2 regions of the Microbacterium hydrocarbonoxydans genome follow, and region 1 is predicted to be linked to the other one. Evidence: predicted binding sites of a transcription regulator. Region 1 holds the regulator's gene; the other holds the start of a gene.
The links. Region 1 encodes HrcA, which represses chaperone genes, less so after heat shock. Its sites were predicted from a motif close to TTNGCACTCGNNNNNNNCGAGTGCNAA; they were not measured.

Region 1 (7,558 bases):
GACAGGACATGTCACCACGCGCCCTCACTCCGCTTCAGCCTGCCGCGACGCCTTCGGCGCAGATCCGCAACTTCTGCATCATCGCGCATATCGACCACGGCAAGTCGACGCTCGCCGACCGCATGCTCCAGATCACCGGCGTGGTCTCGGATCGCGACATGCGCGCCCAGTACCTGGACCGCATGGACATCGAGCGCGAGCGTGGCATCACGATCAAGAGCCAGGCGGTGCGGATGCCGTGGGAGATCGACGGCGAGACCTTCGCGCTCAACATGATCGACACGCCGGGCCACGTCGACTTCACCTACGAGGTGTCGCGGTCCCTTGCCGCCTGTGAGGGCGCGATCCTGCTGGTCGACGCGGCTCAGGGCATCGAGGCCCAGACGCTGGCGAACCTCTACCTCGCTCTCGAGAACGACCTGCACATCATCCCGGTGCTCAACAAGATCGATCTGCCGGCCGCTGACCCCGACAAGTACGCGAAGGAGCTGGCGTCCCTGATCGGCGGCAAGCCGGAAGACGTCCTGCGCGTCTCGGGAAAGACCGGCGTGGGGGTCGAGGAGCTGCTCGACCGCCTGGTCAAGGAGATCCCGGCACCCGTCGGCGACGCCGACGCGCCTGCCCGAGCGATGATCTTCGACTCCGTCTACGACGCCTACCGCGGTGTCGTCACCTACGTCCGCATGATCGACGGCAGCCTGTCGCCCCGCGAGCGCATCCAGATGATGTCCACGGGCGCTACCCACGAGGCGCTCGAGGTCGGCGTGTCGAGTCCCGAGCCGGTGCCCACCAAGGGTCTGGGTGTCGGCGAGGTCGGCTACCTCATCACCGGCGTGAAGGACGTGCGTCTCTCCAAGGTCGGCGACACCGTCACGACGGCGCGCAGGCCCGCAACCGAGGCCCTCGCCGGCTACACCGATCCCAAGCCGATGGTGTTCTCGGGGGTCTACCCGATCGACGGCAGCGACTACGCGGAGCTGCGCGAGGCGCTCGACAAGCTCAAGCTCTCCGACGCCTCACTGCAGTACGAGCCGGAGACCTCGGTCGCCCTCGGCTTCGGGTTCCGCTGCGGATTCCTCGGTCTCCTGCACCTCGAGATCATCACCGAGCGCCTCGAGCGCGAGTTCGGCCTCGATCTCATCACCACGGCGCCCAGCGTCATCTACGAGGTGCTCACGAGCGACACGGGGGAGACGGTCACCGTCACGAACCCGAGCGAGTACCCGGACGGACGCATCGGATCTGTCTCCGAGCCGATGGTGAAGACGGCGATCCTGCTGCCGAAGGACTACGTGGGCACGGTCATGGAGCTCTGCCAGTCGCGTCGCGGAGCACTGCTGGGCATGGAGTACTTCTCCGAGGAGCGCGTGGAGCTCCGCTACATGATGCCGCTCGGTGAGATCGTCTTCGACTTCTTCGACCAGCTCAAGTCCAAGACCCAGGGCTATGCCTCGCTCGACTACGAGCCCGCCGGACAGCAGGAGGCGGACCTGGTCAAGGTCGACATCCTGTTGCAGGGCGACAAGGTCGACGCGTTCAGCTCGATCGTGCACCGCGACAAGGCCTACGCCTACGGCACGCTGATGACGGAGCGACTGCGCAAGCTGATCCCTCGCCAGAACTTCGAGGTGCCGATCCAGGCCGCCATCGGCGCCAGGATCATCGCCCGCGAGACGATCAGGGCGCTGCGCAAGGACGTGCTCGCCAAGTGCTACGGCGGTGACATCAGTCGCAAGCGCAAGCTCCTCGAGAAGCAGAAGGAGGGCAAGAAGCGCATGAAGATGGTCGGTCGCGTCGAGGTGCCGCAGGAGGCGTTCATCGCCGCCCTCTCCGGTGACGTCGAGGGCAAGGACAAGAAGTAGGACCCCGCGAGTCGGGGCTGTCCGGCGCGTGGGGGTGATCGTCCAGGTGACGGGAAGTAGGCTGGTTCTCATGCGGCGCGGGACTTTCCGAGACGACACGGTGGACTATGCGGCCGTGGGTGCTACCCACGCCCCCGATCTGATGCAGTACCCGCCGGAGCGCAGCATCCCGGCGGAGAATTCCTGGCGCATCGGCAGCGGCGCGGAGCGATTCCAGACCGCCGGCGATGCACTCCTGACCTGGACCGCCCAGCGGGCCGCTGGTCTCAGCATCGACGATGTGCGGCCGGCTCCCGGTCCCGCATATGCAGGCGTCAGCTTCGATGCCGAGGGCACGCCGATCGCTCCGAGCAAGAACGACGTCGAGCAGCGTTTCGATGCCGAGGGCACCCCTTTCGCAGGCCCTGGCATGACGCTGCGGCTGCACGGCAGGGTGAGCGGCATGCGAGCGGATGCCGAACTTCGTGTGATCTCCGTGACGGAGGAGAAGCGCCGAATCGGATTCGTCCTGGGTACCGTCGGCGGATCCGTGGTGCGCGGCGAGGAGTCCTTCGACATCGACTGGCGTGAGGACAACGACGAGGTGTGGTTCTCCGTCCGTGCCTTCGACGCCCCCAACTCCCTGCTCTATCGCCTCGTGCCCGCTCTTGTGAAGCGGCGGCGGCGCGAGCTGTTCGCCCGCTACCTGAGGGCGATCTCCCCGCTCTACGCGACCCCCGTCTGATGGCCGTACACCTCTGATGGCCGGTCCTCTCCCTCTCGGAGATCCGGCACCGGCCGACGGCAGTCTCCCGTCCGACCTCTCGGTCGATCCCGCCGTGCCGTTCTCGGCCTACCTCCACGTCCCGTTCTGCCGGGTGCGCTGCGGGTACTGCGACTTCAACACCTACACGTCGGGTGAGCTGCGCGGAGCGAAGCAGGAGGACTACGCCTCGACCCTGATCACGGAGATCGACCTCGCTGCACGCGTGCTCGCGGACGCCGGTCGCCTGCGTCCGATGGACACGGTCTTCTTCGGCGGAGGCACACCCACCCTGCTGCCGGCGGGCGACCTCGCACGGATGCTGGATGCCGCCACCGATGCATTCGGCCTGGCTGACGGTGCCGAGGTGACGGTCGAGGCGAACCCCGACACCGTGACGCCCGAGGTGGTGCGCACGCTCGCCGACGCCGGCGTCACGCGCCTCTCCATCGGGATGCAGTCGGCGGTGCCCCATGTGCTGGCAGCGCTCGACCGCACCCACCGCCCCGAGAACGTGACGACCGCCGTCGCAGCAGCCAAAGACGCCGGGCTCGCGGTCAGCGTCGACCTCATCTACGGAGCGCCCGGTGAGACGCTCGCCGATTGGGAGTCGTCGCTCGACGCGGCGCTGGCGCTCGAGTCCGATCACATCTCGGCGTATGCGCTGATCATCGAGGACGGCACCAAGCTCGCCAGGCAGATCCGGCGTGGCGAGGTGCCCATGCCGGACGACGACCTGCAGGCCGACATGTACGAGCTCGCGGACGCCCGTCTCGGGGCAGCCGGGTTCGAGTGGTACGAGATCAGCAACTGGGCCCGCTCCGAGGGGGAGCGCTCGCGCCACAATCTGGCCTACTGGCGCGGGCACGACTGGTGGGGATTCGGGCCGGGTGCACACAGCCACGTCGCGGGCCTGCGCTGGTGGAATGTCAAGCACCCGGCCGCGTACGCCCAGCGCCTGGCCGCAGGGGAGTCCCCGGCAGCGGGTACCGAACGGCCCGACCTGGAATCGGCGACGCTGGAGCGCGTGCTGCTGCTGAGCCGGATCAGGGAGGGCATCGCGGTGGCGGATCTCGCGCCCGCGAAGCGCACGAGAGTCGCCGGTCTCATCGCCGACGGGCTCGTCGACCCCGCCGCGGCCGTGCGCGGACGCGTGCAGCTCACACTGCGCGGGCGCCTTCTCGCCGACGCGGTCGTGCGCGAACTCACCGACTGAGCCGACTGCCATGGCCGCGGATCACCGATACGCGCGCATCGGCGGGTAGAATTGGCACTCGAAGCCAGTGAGTGCCAAGGGGAGGGAGTTGCGATGGTCAGTGAAAGAGGCCTCCAGGTTCTTCGCGCGATCGTGCAGGACTACGTCGAGACGCACGAACCCGTCGGCAGCCGATCCATCGTCGACCGCTACTCCTTCGGGGTGTCGGCCGCGACGATCCGCAACGACATGGCCCTGCTCGAAGACGAAGAGCTGATCACCGCACCGCACACGTCGTCGGGACGCGTCCCCACAGACAAGGGATACCGCGTCTTCGTCGACCACCTCGCTCAGCTGCGCCCCCTTTCGGTCGCGCAGCGCACGGCGATCGAGTCGTTCCTCACCGCACCGTCGGACCTGGACGACCTGATGGTCCGCACGGTCCGCGTGCTGACGCAGCTGACGGGTCAGGTCGCGCTCGCGCAGTACCCGTCCTTCGCGCGTGCCCACCTGACGCATCTCGAGCTCGTGGCGCTCGCCCCCAACCGCCTGCTCATCGTGCTCGTCACCGACGCGGGCGGGGTCTCGCAGCGCATCGCGCCGCTGCCGGTCGACGTCGACGAGGCGGACATGGGTCTGCTGCGGGCGCGGCTGTCGGCACTCATCACCGGTCGCGCGGTCAGCGACGCGGCCGAGCGACTGCAGGCGCTTCTCGCTGGGGACGCGCACGCCCAGGATGTGGTCCTTCGCGCTCTGGCGACCATCGTCATCGACGAGCTCGGCGCCTTCCGTCAGGAGCGCCTGGTGATGGCCGGAGCAGCGACTCTGGCTCGACGCGAGCAGGACTTCCGCGGCAGCATCCACCCGCTGCTCGAGGCGATCGAGGAGCAGGTGACGCTGCTGCGCCTGATGAGCGAGATGGAGGCGGACGCGCACGGTCTCGCCGCGAGCATCGGCACCGAGAACGCCTCGTTCGGGCTCGGCGAGGCATCGATCGTCGCCAGCAACTACGCCGCACCCAGCGGCACGGCGCGCGTCGGCGTCATGGGGCCGACGCGCATGGACTACCCGAGCAATCTCGCGGCCGCGCGGGCTGTGGCCCGCTACCTCTCGCGGATGCTCGACGAAGACGAGGCGTCCCGCTGACGCGGCCGCCCAGAGACAGCACACGCAGAAGGGCCATTGTGGCAGATCACTACGAGGTACTCGGCGTCTCCCGCGACGCCTCCACCGACGAGATCAAGAAGGCGTATCGCCGCCTCGCACGTCAGCTCCACCCGGATGTGAACCCGGGAGAGGATGCGGCCGAGCAGTTCAAGCTCGTCACCCACGCCTACGACGTCCTCAGCGACGACGACTCCCGTCGTCGCTACGACATGGGCGGCGGAGACGGCGCGGCCGGCAACTTCCAGGGCTTCGGCGGCTTCGGCGACATCTTCGAGACTTTCTTCGGCGCCGGTCAGGGAGGGGGTCGCGGCGCGCGTCCCCGGTCACGGCGGGAGCGCGGTCAGGATGCCCTGGTGCGGGTCACCCTCGACCTCGGCGACGTGGTCTTCGGTGCGCACCGCGACATCGAGGTCGACACCGCCGTCCTCTGCGAGACCTGCAATGGCTCGTGCTGTCAGGAAGGCACCTCGCCCGTCACCTGCGACATCTGCGGCGGCACGGGACACGTCCAGCGCCAGGTGCGCAGTCTGCTCGGCAACGTCGTCACCTCCCAGCCCTGCGGCACCTGCGAGGGATACGGCACGACGATCCCGTACCCCTGCGGCACCTGCGGAGGCCAGGGCCGAGTGCGGTCCCGCCGCACCGTCTCGCTCGACATCCCCGCCGGCGTCGAGACCGGTCTGCGTCTGCAGCTCCCCGGCTCCGGCGAGGTCGGCAAGGCGGGCGGTCCGAACGGTGACCTGTACGTCGAGGTGACCGTGAACCCGCATCCGTCCTTCAGCCGCGATGGCGACGACCTGCTCGCGACGCTCGAGGTCTCGATGCCCGATGCGATCCTCGGCACCGAGACGACGATCCAGGGGCTCGACGGCGAGGTCGACCTCGAGATCCGCTCCGGAGTGCAGTCGGGCGATGTCCTGACCATCAAGGGCCGAGGTATCACGCCGCTGCGGGGCACCCAGCGCGGAGACCTCCGCGTCGGCGTGCAGGTCGTGACCCCGACCAAGCTCGATTCCGCGCAGCGCGCCCTCATCGAGGACTTCGCCAAGAAGACCAAGGCTCCGGGTCCGCAGCTGGCGCAGTTCCAGCAGGGGCTGTTCTCGAAGCTGCGCGACCGCTTCCGCTCGCACTGATCGGGCACCGGCATGGCACTGCACTTCCTCGTCGAGACATCGTCGGATGCCGCGGTCGGCGACCTCGTCTCCCTCACCGGCGCCGAGGCCAAGCACGCGGCGGTCGTGCGCCGTCTTCGCGTCGGCGAGACCGTGACGGTCGGCGACGGCGCGGGCGTATGGCTCGCCGGCGTCGCCGAGGAGGTGTCGCCGTCCCGGGTCGACGTCCGCGTGTCCGAGCGGTCGACGCAGGAGGCCCCGAGTCCGCGGATCGTCCTCGTGCAGGCTCTGGCCAAGGGTGATCGTGACGAGCTCGCGGTGCAGGCCGCCTGTGAGCTCGGAGTGGACGAGATCGTGCCGTGGCAGGCGAGTCGCAGCATCTCCCGCTGGGACGGCCCGAAGGCGGTCAAGGGACGTGAGCGCTGGGCGACGATCGTCCGCGAGGCGGCCAAGCAGGCCCATCGGCGGTGGGTGCCGGAGGTCGCGGTGCCCGCGTCGACATCCGATCTCGCCGCCCGCGTCTCGACTCAGCGGGTCCTGCTGCTCGATCCCGGTGCGCCCGCCCGGCTCTCGGAGCTCGAACCGGACGGACGCGACGTCGTGCTGGTCGTCGGTCCGGAGGGCGGCATCTCGGACGACGAGATCGCGAAGCTGGTCGCCGCCGGCGCGGAGCGCGTGCTGCTCGGCGACACGGTCCTGCGCACCTCCACGGCAGGTCCCGCGGCGATCGCCGTGCTCTCGGTCGCGCTCGGCCGGTGGTGAGAAGGCTTCGGTCCGCGCCGCATGGCGGTCAGTAGACTGGAAGCATGTCCGAGCCCTCGATCTTCACGCGCATCCTGAACGGCGACATCCCGGGTGAGATCCTGCTGGACACCGGCCGGGTCTTCGCGATCCGCGACATCGACCCGCAGGCGCCGCTGCACGCGCTGGTGATCCCGAAGACCGAGGACTACCGCGACGTCACCGAACTCGCCGCCGGCGACCCCGGTCTGCTGGCCGAGATGGTCGCCGCCGCGAAGCAGCTCGCCTCCGAGCATGCGAACGGCGAGTACCGCCTCATCTTCAACAACGGCGCGAGCGCCGCCCAGTCCGTCTTCCACGTGCACGCCCATGTGCTCGGCAACATCGAGGAGAACAAGCTCGTTGGCTTCTGACGAAAACGACCCCGTGACCGCATCCGACACCGCCGTCGAGAAGATCTATGCCGACGGTGTCGCCATGGTGCAGCTGCTCGGCCCGCAGGACCGCCTGCTCCGGATGCTCGAGAAGGAGCACCGGGACGTGCAGGTGCTCGTGCGCGGCAACGAGATCACGCTGTCGGGCGCACCCGACGCCGTGGCGAAGGCGAAGTCCCTCGTGGACGAGCTGATGACGATGACGAAGGCCGGACACGACCTCGCACCGAGCGATGTCGCGAGCTCCGCCCGCATGCTCCGCACCGACGGCGGCCCGCGGCCGAGCGAGGTGCTCGGCGAGGCGA
Region 2 (7,558 bases), 1.2 Mb from region 1:
GAGGTCGGCGGCGAGAAGCAGGACCCGATACAGGTCGAGGTTCCCTCCGACGACCCTGCAGGCTAGCGTCGCCCGTCGGGACGGACGCTACTCCGGTGCCGGCACCCGGTCCGCGAGGATGGCCCGTCGCTGGTCGCCCACCCGGGTGAGGATCAGAGTGGCCGCCTGGTCTCCCCGCAGCGTCAGCTTCTTGCGGAAGGCGGCGGGGTCGATGTCCATGCCGCGCTTCTTGATCTCGAGCGTGCCGATGCCGTGTGCCTTGAGCACAGCGCTGATGGCCTTCGGGTTGGCCGGCATCGTCTCGCGCACCCGGAACGACTGCACGAAGGGGCTCGTGAGCGCAGCGTCGGACGTGAGATACGCGATGCGCTCATCGAGCATCCCGGCATCCAGCGTCCGAGCGACGTCTCCGATCAGGCGGGCGCGGATCACCGCGCCGTCGGGCTCGTGCAGGAACGCGCCGAGGTCGCGGACGGGCGCGTCGTCGGCATCCGCTCCGGCGGTCAGCTCGTGCGAGCGCTCGCCGCGGACCACGAGCGCGGCGCGGCGCACACCCTCGCGGGCGAGGGAGCCTGTCCAGACGACGAGCTCGACGACACTGCCGTCGGCACTGACCCACTGCGCCTCGGCGTCGGCGGGAAGGGCGTCCCGGTCGTGCCCCGGACCCAGCTTGATCCCCGCGGGGATCCGGGATGCCACATCGAACGCCCAGTCCAGCGGCGGCGAGTAGTCCGACGACGACACGCGACTGGTCTCGCTGTGGCCGGACGTGCGGCGGGCGGGGTCCATCCAGATAGCCTGCGTGGCGACGCCGCCTGCGGGGACGTGGTCCTCGGCCGTTCCGTGCAGGACGGTCGCATCCTCGCCGAACGGCGCCAGGTTGTAGGCGGCGATGGCCGCGGTGACCTCGTCGGCGTCGACAGCGAGCACGTCGAGTCCTGCGCCGGCGAACGCGAGGGAATCGCCGCCGATCCCGCAGCCGAGGTCAGAGACGTGGGTGATCCCCGCCTGCCGGAGCCGCTGGGCGTGGCGCGCAGCGACGCCCAGCCGGGTCGCCTGCTCGAGTCCGGCGCGGGTGAAGAGCATCCGCGCGGCGAAGTCGCCGAACTTTCCCGTGGCCTTCGCCCGCAGACGTGCCTGGCCCACGACGGCCGAGACGAGGTCGGGGGAGTGGCCGGCCGCCCGCAGCTGCGACACGGAACGGGCGACATCGCCGACCTGCTCGACGGGTCCGAGGCTGTCGAGCAGCTCCAGCCCGTCAGGGGTGAGCAGGGCGCGCAGCTCGGAGATCTCCACGTCTCCAGCTTAGGCCGCGGCCCTTCCCTGCCCATTGGCACTCGCATTGCATGAGTGCCAGCGGAACGCCTAGACTGGATTAGCACTCTCGGGTTGAGAGTGCGAAAAGTCTTCCTGTCAGCGTCAAGAAAGAAGAGGTAGACCGTGTCGGTTTCCATCAAGCCGCTCGAGGACCGCATCGTCATCAAGCAGGTCGAGGCTGAGCAGACCACCGCGAGTGGCCTGGTCATCCCCGACACCGCCAAGGAGAAGCCCCAGGAGGGCGAGGTCGTGGCCGTGGGTCCTGGCCGCATCGATGACAACGGCAACCGCGTTCCGCTCGACGTCGCCGTCGGCGACCGCGTGCTGTACAGCAAGTACGGCGGCACCGAGGTGAAGTTCGGCGCAGACGAGTTCCTCGTCCTGTCGGCTCGCGACGTGCTCGCAGTCGTCGTCCGCTGAGACAACGTCTTCGGAAGGGCCCGGATGCATCTGCATCCGGGCCCTTCCTCTGTCCTCGCGGTCTTCCTCTTCTCTCACAGGTAGGGTTGTGCGGTGCCCCCGACGACCGCCTCCGCCCGCGCCACTCAGACCGCGGGGGTCGCGTACGCGGGAGGCGCCTACCTGCTGTGGGGCGTCCTGCCCCTCTACTTCCTGCTCCTCACACCGACGGGGCCCTGGGAGGTCGTCGCCTGGCGGGTACTGCTGTCCCTCGCCTTCTGCCTGATCCTGCTCACGGCGACGCGAGGCTGGTCCGCCTTCGGTGTGATCATCCGGCAGCCGAAGCTGCTCGGGTGGACCGCGCTGGCCGGCATCCTGATCTACGTCAACTGGCAGGTCTTCCTCATCGGCACGCTCACGGGCCACGTGGTCGAGACGAGCCTGGGCTACTTCATCAACCCGATCACCACCGTGCTGCTCGGTGTCTTCGTGCTCAAGGAGCGGATCCGCCGACTGCAGTGGGTCGCGATCGGCATCGCTGCGGTGGCGGTGGTCGTCATCGTGCTCTTCTACCGATCGTTCCCCTGGATCGCGCTCTCGCTGACCGCGTCCTTCGGCGTCTACGGACTCATCAAGAAGAAGATCGGACCAGCGGTCGACGCGGTCAGCGGTCTGACGCTGGAGTCCTTCTGGCTGATCCCGATCGCGGTCGTCCAGCTGATCCTGGTCGCCACGACCACAGGGATCACGATGGGCGCGAACGGCCCGTGGCACGCAGCGCTGCTCGCCTTCGCCGGCGTCGCGACCGCTGTACCCCTGCTGCTCTTCGCGGCAGGGACACGACGGATCAACCTCGCCATCATCGGGATGATCCAGTTCATCACCCCGATCATGCAGTTCATCATCGGCGCGGCCGTACTCGGCGAGCCGATGCCGGTCGAGCGATGGGCGGGGTTCATCATCGTCTGGATCGCGATCCTGGTGTTCGTGATCGACCTGCTGCTCGCCGCGCGACGTGGGCGACGGAGTGCGCAGCCGGAACTGGTCTGAACTCGCGGCTCAAGCGGCGGGAAACTCGGTGTCGGATCGTTAACGCACCGAAACATCGGCGACCCCTACGCGAAGCCTTTCGGTCCTAGTGTTAGAGCACCCGACCGTGGTCACAATCCACGGCCAGTCACGCAAGGGAGCATCATGACCGCATTCACGCGCTCGCGCAGCGCCAAGATTCTCGCCGGAGTCGCGCTGCTGAGCGCCTCGGCGATCGTCGTCGCAGGCTGCACCAGCACGCCCTCGGATGAGCCGTCCGGCGACGGCGGAAAGCCGGCCGCCGACCTCACCCTCGAGCTCGGGTCGCTGCTGCCGCAGACCGGTTCGCTGTCGTTCCTCGGCCCGCCCATGGAATCGGGCGTCGGGCTGGCCGTCAAGGAGGTCAACGATGCCGATGCCGGTGTCACGATCAACCTGACCGCCGAAGACGAGGGCGACACCGACACCAAGGCGTACGAGACCTCGATCACCAAGCTCCAGGGCGCAGGCGTCACCGCCATCGTCGGTGCTGCGGCATCCGGCGTCTCCCGCCTGATCCTCGACGGCAACGTCAGCGCCGGCATCCTGCAGATCTCCGCGTCGAACACCGGCCCCGACTTCACGGACTGGGACGACAACGGCCTCTACTTCCGCACCGCACCGAGCGACCTGCTCCAGGGCGAGGTGCTCGGCAACCTGATCGCCGAGGACGGACACAAGACCCTCGGCGTCATCTATCAGAACGACGCATACGGCACGGGTCTCTTCGAGAACATCAAGTCGACGTTCGAGGGTGCAGGTGGCGAGGTCGTCGCCGACGCGTCCTACAACGTCGGTGACGGTCAGTTCGACGCACAGGTCGAGACCATCAAGGCGCAGAACCCCGACGCCGTCGCGATCGTCTCGTTCGACCAGTTCAAGACGATCGCCCCGCTGCTCGTGAACGCGGGCATCACGCCGGACAAGTTCTACCTCGTCGACGGAAACCTGTCGGACTACGGCTCGTCGCCCGACACGAACTTCCCGTTCTCGCTCGAGGGTGCTCAGGGCACGAAGCCTGGCCCGGCGCTCGAGGACGACTTCACCGACCGCCTCCAGGAGTTCTGGACGGGTGAGGGCAACGCCGAGGTCAACGACTTCACGTACGCGGCCGAGGCATACGACGCCGTCGTGCTCGTCGCTCTCGCATCGCTCGCAGCCGGCTCGACCGAGGGTGCGGACATCGCGGAGAAGATGGCCGAGGTCTCCGGTGGTAGCGGCGACGGTGAGAAGTGCACCAGCTTCGAGGACTGCGCCAAGATCATCAACGACGGCGGCACGGCCGACTACGACGGCTACTCCGGCGAGGTCACGTTCGACGAGAACGGCGACCCGCAGGGCGCCTCGATCGGCACGTACGAGTACAGCGCCGACAACCTGATCTCCCGCACCAACTGATCACGAGCGAAGGCCCCGGATGCTGCATCCGGGGCCTTCGTCGTGTCCGCGCCCAGGGATGCCGTGCAGGACCAGGGATCGTGCAGGACCAGGGATCGTGCAGGACTCGGGAGAACGAGAGAGGGGCGGATGCCGCAGCATCCGCCCCTCTCTCGTGTCAGCCGCGTCAGGCGGCGTCCGTGCCGAGCGTTCCGAGGTACAGGCCGATGACCTTCGGATCGTTGAGCAGGTCGCGCCCGGTGCCCTCGTACGCGTCCTTGCCCTGATCGAGCACGTAGCCGCGGTCGCAGATCTGGAGGCAGCGACGGGCGTTCTGCTCGACCATGATGGTCGTGACGCCGGCCTTGTTGATGTCGGAGACGCGGATGAACGCATCATCCTGGCGCACGGGGGAGAGCCCGGCGGACGGCTCGTCGAGGAGCAGCACGGAGGGGTCCATCATCAGGGCCCTGGACATCGCCACCATCTGGCGTTCACCACCGGAGAGCGATCCTGCGCGCTGCTTGAGGCGCTTGCCCAGCTCCGCGAAGATGCCCGTCACGAACTCGAGGCGCTCGTCGTAGATCTTGGGGTTCTGGTAGAGCCCCATCTGCAGGTTCTCCTCGATGGAGAGCGAGGGGAAGACGTTGTTCGTCTGGGGGACGAAGGCGACACCGCGCTTGACGAGCTTGTCGGCCTTCAGGCCTACGATGCTCTCGCCCTTCACGGTGATGTCGCCGCTTCGCACGTTGACCATCCCGAAGATCGCCTTCAGCAGCGTCGACTTGCCTGCACCGTTCGGGCCGATGATGCCGATCAGCTCGCCCTGCCGCGCGACCAGGTTCGCGCCGTTGAGGATGTTCACCCCCGGGAGGTACCCGGCATGCACGTCCTTGAGCTCGACGATGACGTCAGCGGCTGCCGGCGACGTGGCTGAGGTGTCCGCGCTCATGCGTTGCCCTTCTGATCCTGGTCGAGGGTGCTCGTCGCTTCGAGCTCCGCTTCGGCCTCTGCTTCGATCTGCTCACGGAGCCTGGCGGCCGCCGCGTTCTCGATGACCGGGATGCGGCCGGTGACCGCGCCGAGGTCGAGGTCCTGGTGCGCGCCCAGGTAGGCATCGACGACCGCAGGGTCCTCCATGACCTCCTCGGGGGGTCCCTCCGCGACGACGCGTCCTTCGGCCATGACGACGACCCAGTCGGCGATGTGGCGGACCATGTGCATGTCGTGCTCGACGAACAGCACCGTCATCCCGAGCCCCTTGAGGTCGAGGATGTGGTCGAGCAGCGACTGCGTGAGCGCCGGGTTGACCCCGGCCATCGGCTCGTCGAGCATCACGAGGGTCGGGTCGCTCATCAGAGCCCGCGCCATCTCGAGGAGCTTGCGCTGCCCGCCGGAGAGCGAGGCAGCGAAGTCCTTCTCCTTCGCGTCGAGCTTGAACCGGGTGAGGAGCTCACGCGCCTTCACCTCGATCTCCTGGTCCTGCTTGCGCCACAGGAACGGGAACAGGCTCGACCAGAAGCCCTCGCCGCGCTGGCCGGGAGCACCGAGCTTCATGTTCTCGAGCACCGTGAGCAGCGACAGCGACTTCGTCAGCTGGAAGGTGCGCACCTGCCCCATGCGGGCGACCTTGAAGGAGGGCACGCCCGAGAGGCTGGTGCCGTCGAACGACCAGGTGCCGCTGTTCGGCTTGTCGAAACCGCAGAGCAGGTTGAACAGCGTGGTCTTGCCCGCGCCGTTCGGTCCGATCAGGGCGGTGATCGCTCCGCGCGGGATCTCGAGGTGATCGACGTCGACGGCAGTCAGGCCGCCGAAGCGCCGCTGCACGGCGTCGACGACGAGGATGGGGTCGACCTTCGGCACGCCGGGGGCCGCCGGCCCCGTGGTGAGACCGGTGGTCTTCGGACGGCGGATGCTCCCCGTGGTGGGCGCCGTCTGGGCGCTCTCGTCGGGGGTCAGTTCATTTGACAAAGGTCATCTCCCTCTTGTCTCCGAGAATGCCCTGAGGTCGGAAGATCACGAGCAGCATCAGGGCGATGCCGACGAAGATGAACACGAGCGTCGATGCCTGGCTGTCGGACATCGGCAGCAGACCGGCCTTCGCCATCGACGGCAGCAGGTTCGCCATGAAGGCGAAGACGACCCAGAAGAGGATCGCACCCAGCGTGGGGCCGAAGACGGTGGCGGCGCCGCCGAGCAGCAGCACCGTCCACAGGAAGAAGGTCAGCGAGGTCGTGTAGCTGCCGGGGACGACGGCGGAGGGGAGGACGAACACGATTCCTCCGGCTGCGCCGATGACGCCTCCGACGATGAGCGCCTGCATCTTGTACGCGAAGACGTTCTTGCCGAGCGAGCGCACGGCGTCCTCGTCCTCTCGGATGCCCTTGAGAACTCGGCCCCACGGGCTTCGCATGAGCGACCAGACCAGCAGCACGGCGACCACGAGGACGAGGAGTCCGAACACGCGGTTCCACAGGTCGTTCGCACTGTAGGTCCACGGGCCGAACCCGTAGGTGCCCTGCGGGAACGGGTTGGCGTCGCGGAAGCCGCCGTTGAACTGCGCGAGCCCGTCGGCGGAGTTGGTGTACTCGTCGAAGATCTGCGTCGTGAACAGCAGGCGCACGATCTCACCCGCGGCGATCGTGGCGATCGCGAGGTAGTCGGCGCGCAGCCGCAGGGTCGGGATGCCGAGCAGCACGGCGAAGAACGCACCGCCGAGGAGGCCGATCAGCATGCCGATCCACCAGGGGAGCCCGAAGGTCAGCACCGAGATCGCGTACCCGTACCCGCCGATCGCCATGAAGGCAGCCATGCCGAAGTTGAGCAGTCCCGCATAGCCGAAGTGCACGGCCAGTCCCGTCGCCGCCAGCGCGTAGGCCAGCGTGACCGGGCTGAAGAGATAGGTGGCCGTATTGGAGAAGATGCTTCCGAAGTCCATGGCGATCAGCCCAACCTTTCCCTGCGTCCCAGCAGGCCCTGCGGTCTGACGAGGAGGATCACGATGAGCACGACCAGCGCGCTCGCATACTTCAGATCGGACGGGATCCACAGCGTCGAGACCTCGACCGCGATGCCGACGATGAGTGAGCCGACCAGGGCGCCGAACGCGGTGCCGAGACCGCCGAGCGTGATGGCCGCGAAGATGAGCAGGAGCATCTGCATGCCCATGTCCCACTTGACGCCGGGTCGGAAGTACGCCCAGAGGATGCCCGAGATCGCAGCCAGCGTGCCGGAGAGGATCCACACGTAGCGGACGACCTTGTCGACGTCGATGCCGGATGCCGCGGCGAGCTGCGGGTTGTCGGAGATCGCTCGAGTGGCCTTGCCGATGCGGGTGCGGGTCAGGAAGAACGCGACGCCGAGGATCACCACGACGCTCACGACGATGCCGATCAGG

Region 2: the regulator HrcA is predicted to act here: its motif matches at 1,331-1,357, upstream of groES (co-chaperone GroES).

The regions. Positions count from the first base shown of each region.
Region 1 is NZ_FNSQ01000005.1:1,716,433-1,723,990, forward strand. Features, by position in the region: gene lepA (translation elongation factor 4) at 9-1,862, shown strand; gene BLW44_RS08545 (DUF1990 family protein) at 1,933-2,586, shown strand; gene hemW (radical SAM family heme chaperone HemW) at 2,603-3,820, shown strand; gene hrcA (heat-inducible transcriptional repressor HrcA) at 3,914-4,945, shown strand; gene dnaJ (molecular chaperone DnaJ) at 4,984-6,099, shown strand; gene BLW44_RS08565 (16S rRNA (uracil(1498)-N(3))-methyltransferase) at 6,112-6,840, shown strand; gene BLW44_RS08570 (HIT domain-containing protein) at 6,885-7,232, shown strand; gene BLW44_RS08575 (PhoH family protein) at 7,297-7,558, shown strand, end outside.
Region 2 is NZ_FNSQ01000005.1:2,917,919-2,925,476, reverse strand. Features, by position in the region: gene BLW44_RS14345 (hypothetical protein) at 1-66, shown strand, start outside; gene BLW44_RS14340 (class I SAM-dependent methyltransferase) at 88-1,296, opposite strand; gene groES (co-chaperone GroES) at 1,441-1,737, shown strand; gene rarD (EamA family transporter RarD) at 1,831-2,766, shown strand; gene BLW44_RS14325 (ABC transporter substrate-binding protein) at 2,911-4,182, shown strand; gene BLW44_RS14320 (ABC transporter ATP-binding protein) at 4,349-5,113, opposite strand; gene BLW44_RS14315 (ABC transporter ATP-binding protein) at 5,110-6,075, opposite strand; gene BLW44_RS14310 (branched-chain amino acid ABC transporter permease) at 6,122-7,099, opposite strand; gene BLW44_RS14305 (branched-chain amino acid ABC transporter permease) at 7,105-7,558, opposite strand, start outside.